2 regions of the Frankia sp. CoWAU3 genome follow, and region 2 is predicted to be linked to the other one. Evidence: predicted binding sites of a transcription regulator. Region 2 holds the regulator's gene; the other holds the start of a gene.
The links. Region 2 encodes LexA, which represses DNA repair genes until DNA is damaged. Its sites were predicted from a motif close to CGAACNNNNGTTCG; they were not measured.
Positions count from the first base shown of each region.

Region 1: AC08ON_RS10005 (SAV_6107 family HEPN domain-containing protein) is a predicted target of LexA. The motif match lies at 1,828-1,841, and genes of this name have one in related genera.

Region 1 is NZ_CDWWXB010000088.1:153-3,561, forward strand. Features, by position in the region: gene AC08ON_RS10000 (methyltransferase domain-containing protein) at 34-846, opposite strand; gene AC08ON_RS10005 (SAV_6107 family HEPN domain-containing protein) at 1,161-1,661, opposite strand; gene AC08ON_RS10010 (hypothetical protein) at 1,877-2,317, opposite strand; gene AC08ON_RS10015 (BTAD domain-containing putative transcriptional regulator) at 2,922-3,409, shown strand, end outside.
Region 2 is NZ_CDWWXB010000007.1:21,667-25,075, forward strand. Features, by position in the region: gene hflX (GTPase HflX) at 1-1,166, shown strand, start outside; gene lexA (transcriptional repressor LexA) at 1,232-2,002, opposite strand; gene AC08ON_RS01865 (LysM peptidoglycan-binding domain-containing protein) at 2,307-2,669, shown strand; gene nrdR (transcriptional regulator NrdR) at 3,007-3,409, shown strand, end outside.

The sequences.
Region 1 (3,409 bases), on a different contig from region 2:
CGCGGCCCTGCTTTCATACCGGGAAATCCACGGTCACGGGAACCCGGCGGCGCCGGCTTCGCGAGCGGTACCAGCGGCACGACGGCGGGCAAGCACGTGCAGCTGTGCCGCGAGGTCACGGAACGGCTCCAGGGCGGCCGCGGCCAGTTCCAGGCGCAGCAGCCGCTGCGCGGTGAAGGGATCGGAGTCGACCCGTGCCCCGGGGACCAGGTCGGCGAACACGCGCACCCCGTGGACGTCGACGACGTCCGCGCCCGCCGCGTTCACCAGCGCGACGATCTCGGCGGTGGTGAACCCGGCGGGCGGCCGGGGCGCCCCGGCGCCCCGGCCGGTCAGCACGGCCTGCGCCTGCTCGAAGCGACCCGCCAGGGCGCGGGCGAGCACCGTGGCAGCCCGGCCCGCGACGACGAGGCTGAGAACGCCTCCCGGGCGCAGCACCGGCAGGGCCCCCGCCAGCGCGGCCTCGGGATCGTCAACGACGTCGAGGACGGAGTGGCACAGCAACAAATCGGCGGTCTCGGCTCCGACGATGCCGGTCAGGTCAGCCAGATCGCCCTGCTCGGCCGTGACCCGGTCGGCGACGCCCCGTTCGTCGGCGCGACGGCGCAACGCTGCCAGGGCGTCCGGCGACGGGTCCACGACGATCACCAGGTAGCCCTCGACCGCCAGGGGTACGGCGAAGCCACCACTCCCACCGCCCGCGTCAACGATGATCGGCGGGATGGCTGTGGCCGCCGGGGCCACCGACCAGGCCGGAACCCCCGCTGCCGATCCGGGCAGGACCGTCCGCAGGCCGTGCCAGATCGCGGCCTGCCGCAGATCCGCGCCGGTGACATGGCTGGTCATGCGTGTCGCGCCTCCTCACGCCGGCTTCGTCGGCGCCGCCGTCAGCCCGCTCGCCCACGCCGGAGGACCAGGCGCGTCACCGACCCACGGTGAGGCCTATGGCGACCCCGACAACCAGCCCGCCAGCCGACAGCCCTACGACCCGCAGTACCCAGATGTTGCGACGCGCAACGGCGGACGGCACGGCCCGATGCGCGCCGCGGTGCCGATGCTCAGAACCGGTGAGGACCATCGATGATCTCCTGCTCCGCCAACCACTACCCCTCGGAAAGTAACCGATAGTGACCGATGATCACCGTAAACGCAACCGCTCGTCACCCACCCGGGGCGCCGCCGGGCCGACCACGGTCAGCCTGCCCTCGGCCCGGCGACATGACCATCGTGACCTCCCCAGGCCCGACCGGACCGGCGCCGGCGATCATCGGTTGGGACGGCAGGCCCAGCACGCCCTCGACAACCCCGATGAACAGATCGACCTGACGGATCAGATCATCGGCCTCCCGCCTGGTCACTACCTTCAGCCCGGCCTCGGCCGCCGATCGCCGGGCGGCCCCCGCCGCGAAGAACTCCGCCCACTCCGCGAGCTCGGGGGCCACCCGGACAAGCAGGCGCCAGGCACTCACGGGCCGACCGCGACGACCGGGACGGGGCCGGGCCCGGTCCGCCAGGACAGCGGCCGCCGCCCGCAGCGCCGCGAGGTGGGCGAGGGCGTAGCGCTCCCCGGCCGCCTGGGCGTACTCGGCCTCACCGAGACCGCGCCGGGCGGCGACCAACAGATCGTCGCGGGAGCGGCGAGGCAACCCCGCCGCCGACACCAGGGCCCGTCCAACCGGCCCGGTTGATCCACCGTGCGCCCCGGTAGATCCACCGGGGCCGCCAAACGCACCCTTACCGCGGGCCGCTCCTCCCGCCGGGTCCGAGCCACTGTCCGAGCCACTGATCGGCCGACTGGTCACGGTGGCCACAACACCTCCCGAGTCTCGAACATAGATTCGATCACGAAGTAGTGAACCCTCGCCGGGGCCGCCCGTCAAGCATCGAGGTATCGAACACGCGATCGAGCAGATCCGGCGACCTCGGACTCGACCACCCGAAGAAACCAGCCGAGGACGAGCAGGGCCACCACGTCGGGAACCCATCCCAGCCGCGGGTCCGCGGCTTTCCCCCGACAGACATGTCCCGAATCCGCACCTGTCGTCCGGGCCACCCGGGTAACCCTCGGGTCGAGCGCATCCGGATCGGCCACGACAAGCGCCGTTCCGTCCAGCGCAAACCGGATGATGTTCACATCACGGTGACCCACGAGCCCGCTGGCGAACTCGCCGCGGGTCGGCCTGAGCCAACGCAGCGTGGCACCGTCCGACAGGCGCACCCAGCCCCCGTGGCGGCCTGGCTCGAAGGCGGCCAGGGGCACCCGTCCCATGGGTTCGACCAGACGGATCCCGAAACCGTCGAGGTCGGTCTCCAGCACGAACGGCCGGCCGCCATCAGCTCGACCCGGCCCCGCGACCACCAGTCGGCCAGCAGCGCGCCCTCGTCGGTCTCGACGTGCACGTGCCGGACCGAGGTGTGCCGGGATACCGACTCGATCCGGAAGATCAGCTCATGCGGCAGTCCGCCGGCACGTCGCAGGAGAAGGTCCGCCCCGGCCATCGTCCGCGGTGTCCTGGTCCGGGTCACCGCCGGGGTCACCGCCGACGCGGGCCGCCTCGCCAGGCTCCTGGGCACCGTGATCGCCATGTTCCCAACCCCCTCCGCCTCGCCGGCCGTCTCCCGGCCGTCTGCCGCCTCGATTTCGTGGACTCAGTGCACCTCCAAGCGATCAACACCCACTGCACGCACAATCACCAGAACCATTGAGAATGCGTTGATCGGAACACCTGGATTCCGCGATCGGGTCACACGACACCCCACGGAGTCGGACCGCCACCCGCGTCGCACCGGACACCGGGCGCCGGAGCAGGCCTGACGCGGAAACGACAGGGGCCGTTCCAGATCGGTAGTTGCCGCCATGTCCCCTCCCGGCGCACGCTGCGGTAATACAGACATCACCGGGGGTCGTACGAGAGGACCAGATGCCTGACCGCGACAGCCTGCAGTTCGCCATCCTCGGCCCGTTGGAGATCACTGCCGGGGGAGCACCCATCGTGCTCGGCGGCACCCAGCGCAAGGTGCTGATGGCCGCGTTGCTGCTGGAAGCCGGTCAGGTGGTGCCCGGTCACCGGCTGCTGGAGGTGATCTGGGGGGACCCACCGCCGGAGAAGGCGCTGGCCACATTGCGTACCCATGTCAGCGAGCTGCGGCGGCGGCTGGAGACCGGTTCCGAGGTGCTGTTGCGCAAGGGGACCGGGTACGTCCTTGACGTGCGCCCGGAGCAGATCGACTCCGAACAGGCCCGTCGGCTGCTGGAACAAGGCCGGCGCGCGGTGGACGACGGTGACCCGGTGAGCGCGATCGCCCCGTTGCAGGAGGCCCAGGCCCTCTGGCGGGGACCGCCGCTGGTCGACCTGATCGACTACCCGTTCACCCGAGCCTACGTGGACGCCCTCGACGAACTCCAGCT
Region 2 (3,409 bases):
CGACCGCCGGTTCGGTGGTGCTCGACGCGCTCGTGCAGCGTCGCGACCGGCCGGATGCCGCGACTTACGTCGGTTCGGGCAAGGCCCGCGAGCTCGCCGAGGTCGTCGCGGCGACCGGCGCGGACACGGTGGTCTGCGATGGCGAGCTCACCCCGGGTCAGCTGCGGCAGCTGGAGGAGGTCGTCAAAGTAAAGGTCATCGACCGGACGGCCCTCATCCTGGACATCTTCGCCCAGCACGCGACCTCTCGCGAGGGCAAGGCCCAGGTCGAGCTCGCGCAGTTGCAGTACATGCTGCCCCGGCTGCGTGGGTGGGGTGAGTCGATGTCGCGGGCCGCGGCCAGTGGCGGCGGCCGGGCGCCCATCGGTACCCGCGGTCCCGGTGAGACGAAGATCGAGACCGATCGTCGGCGGCTGCGGGCCAGGATGGCGCGGTTGCGCCGCGAGCTCGCCGCGATGACGACCGTGCGGGAGACCAAGCGTTCCGCCCGGCGGCGGGGCGAGGTCCCCAGCGTGGCGATCGCCGGTTACACCAACGCCGGTAAGTCGTCGCTGCTCAACCGGCTGACCGGCGCGGGTGTCCTGGTCGAGGACGCGCTGTTCGCCACCCTCGATCCGACCGTGCGGCGGGCGACCCTGCCGGACGGCCGGGCCTTCACCCTGACCGACACCGTCGGATTCGTCCGGCATCTGCCGCATCAGATCGTCGAGGCGTTCCGCTCGACGCTGGAAGAGGTCGCCGATGCCGATCTCATCCTGCACGTTGTGGACGGATCATCGCCGGATCCGGCCGCGCAGATCTCCGCCGTGCGCGAGGTTCTCAACGACATCGACGCGGGCGGCGTTCCCGAGCTGATCGTCGTCAACAAGGTGGACGCCGTGGAGCCGACGGTCGTCGCGGGGCTGCGCCAGCTCGCCCCGGACGCCGTGTTCGTCTCGGCACGTACGGGCGAGGGGCTGGCCGCGCTGGTCGACGCGCTCTGTGCCCGGGTGCCGCATCCCGACGTGGAGATGCGCGTGCTCGTGCCCTACACCCGGGGCGACTTGGTCTCCCGGGTGCACGCGAACGGCGAGGTGCTCACGATGGAGCACACCGAGACCGGTACCCGGCTGTCCGCCCGGGTTTCCTCGGGACTCGCAGCGGAGCTGCACGCCTACCGGGCCTGAGCCCAGGAGCGATCAGACGCGAGGCAACCCGGCCGGCCGCCCGACGGGCGGCCGGCCGATCCACATCAAACCCTGCGGAGCACAGCCACGATCCGGCCGAGGATGGTCGCATCCTCACCGGGGATGTCGGCGAAGGCCGAGTTCTCCGGATGTAGCCAGATCTTGCCGTCCCGAAGCCGCAGACGCTTGACCGTCGCCTCCCCGTCGATCATTGCGGCGACGATCTCCCCGTTGTCCGCGACCGGCTGCTGGCGGACGACCACCCAGTCACCGTCGCAGATCGCCGCGTTGATCATCGAGTCGCCGACGACCCGGAGCAGGAACAGAGTGCCCTCGCCGACGATCTCCCTGGGTAGCGGGAAGACGTCCTCGACCGCCTGCTCGGCCAGGATCGGGCCACCGGCGGCGATCCGGCCCAGCACCGGCACGTAGGCCGCCTCCGACTTGCTTCCTTCGGTGGTGCCCGGCGCCGCCTCACCGATGATGGGAATCGTGCCCGCCACCGTCGTCGTGCCCGCGCCCACATCCGCGCGTCGCCGGGGGTGCTCGACGGTCAGAACCTCCATCGCTCTCGGGCGGTTCGGGTCCCGCCGCAGGTAGCCCTTCTCCTCGAGCACCTTGAGCTGGTGAGCCACACTACTGGTGCTGGTGAGGCCGACCGCCTCACCGATCTCCCGCACGCTGGGCGGATACCCGCGCCGCTCCACCGCGGCCCGGATGACCTCCAGCACCTTGCGCTGCCGGGGGGTCAGGCCCGCGTCCGTGGGGCCTTCGGGAAAGGCTCGCACGTTGCCGCGGGTTCCGCCCCGGCGCGTACCCCTGCCTTGGCTAGTCATCGCTTACCGTTCTCCTCGTCGCGTTTTTCTTCCGCCGTGCGGCCACCGGCCGGCCGGCGACCGCACGGCGGACCGTCCCGCTCCGGAAGCGGTCACCCACCGACTCGCCGCCGTCCGTGACCGGGGGAAACCGCCCGGTTCACACCCGATCGACTCGACGGTAACCGGCGGGTCGCAGAATCTCAAACGTCTGTTCGAGCGTGTCCCTGGCGGTTTCCGGTTCCCGATGCGACAATCGACCACGCGTTCGATCGAACGAAGGTTCGATCTTCGGCGTTCGGTGTCGTCGGAACGGGAGGGTGCCGTGGGATCCGCACACAGGGCGCGGGTCGTCGACCTGTCGATGGCCAGAGACCGGGTGGGTCGTCGCCCGCCCGCACCCCCGCCGCTCCGGCTGACCCGGCGGGGTCGGGTGGTGGTGGTATCGATCGTCGTGGCGGTCGTCGTGGCGGTAGCAATCATGATCATGCCTGGGGTGTCGATTGCCGGGCCGGATACCGCGGAGGCGCCGCGGCACCATCTGGTCGTGCCGGGGGAGACGCTGTGGGAGGTGGCAGTGGCGCTCGACGAGAGCGCCGACACCCGGGTCATGGTGGACCGGCTGATGCGGCTGAACCACCTGCGGTCACCACTGATCGCCCCGGGCCAGTCGTTACTCCTTCCCTGACGCCCGGCTTCCCGGCTTTCCGGGTCCACGAGTGTCTCGGCGCAGGGTTCTCGCGCACCGTCGTCTTTCGTCCACGTGCGGTGCCACGTGCGATGCGGACCACACGGACCACACGGGGGTGCTGTCCTCATCTCTGGGGCCGTGCGCTACCTTGGACACAACATCTGGTGCTTACCGGGGTGTAAGTCATCCACAGGTTGTTCCACAGGTCTTCCGCGGGGAGCTGGCGGTCCATCCACAAGGTGGTCTTTCCGGCGTGGATGCCGGGTCCTCAACGGTGTCCCTCATCCCCGGTCCGGGGCGGTCGGCTCCGGCGCGGGCGAAGGAGGCGTAGCGCGTGCGGTGCCCGTTCTGCCGGCATCCGGACAGTCGCGTCGTTGACAGTCGGGAGGCCGAGGAGGGTTCGGCGATCCGCCGCAGGCGGTCCTGCCTGTCCTGCGGTCGCCGGTTCACTACGATGGAGGAGGCGTCCCTTCAGGTTCGCAAGCGCAGTGGGGCGGCCGAGCCGTTCAGCCGGGCCAAGGTCATCGCCGGTGTCCGCAAGGCCTGCCAGGGCCGGCCGGTGCGGGATGATGATCTCGCGCTTCTGGCGCAGCGGGTAGAGGACGCCGTCCGCTCGTCGGGGTCGGCGGAGGTGCCCGCGGAGGCGATCGGCCGGGCGATCCTCGGTCCGCTCCGTGAGCTCGACGAGGTGGCTTATCTCCGCTTCGCCTCGGTGTACCTGGCCTTCGAGTCGTTGA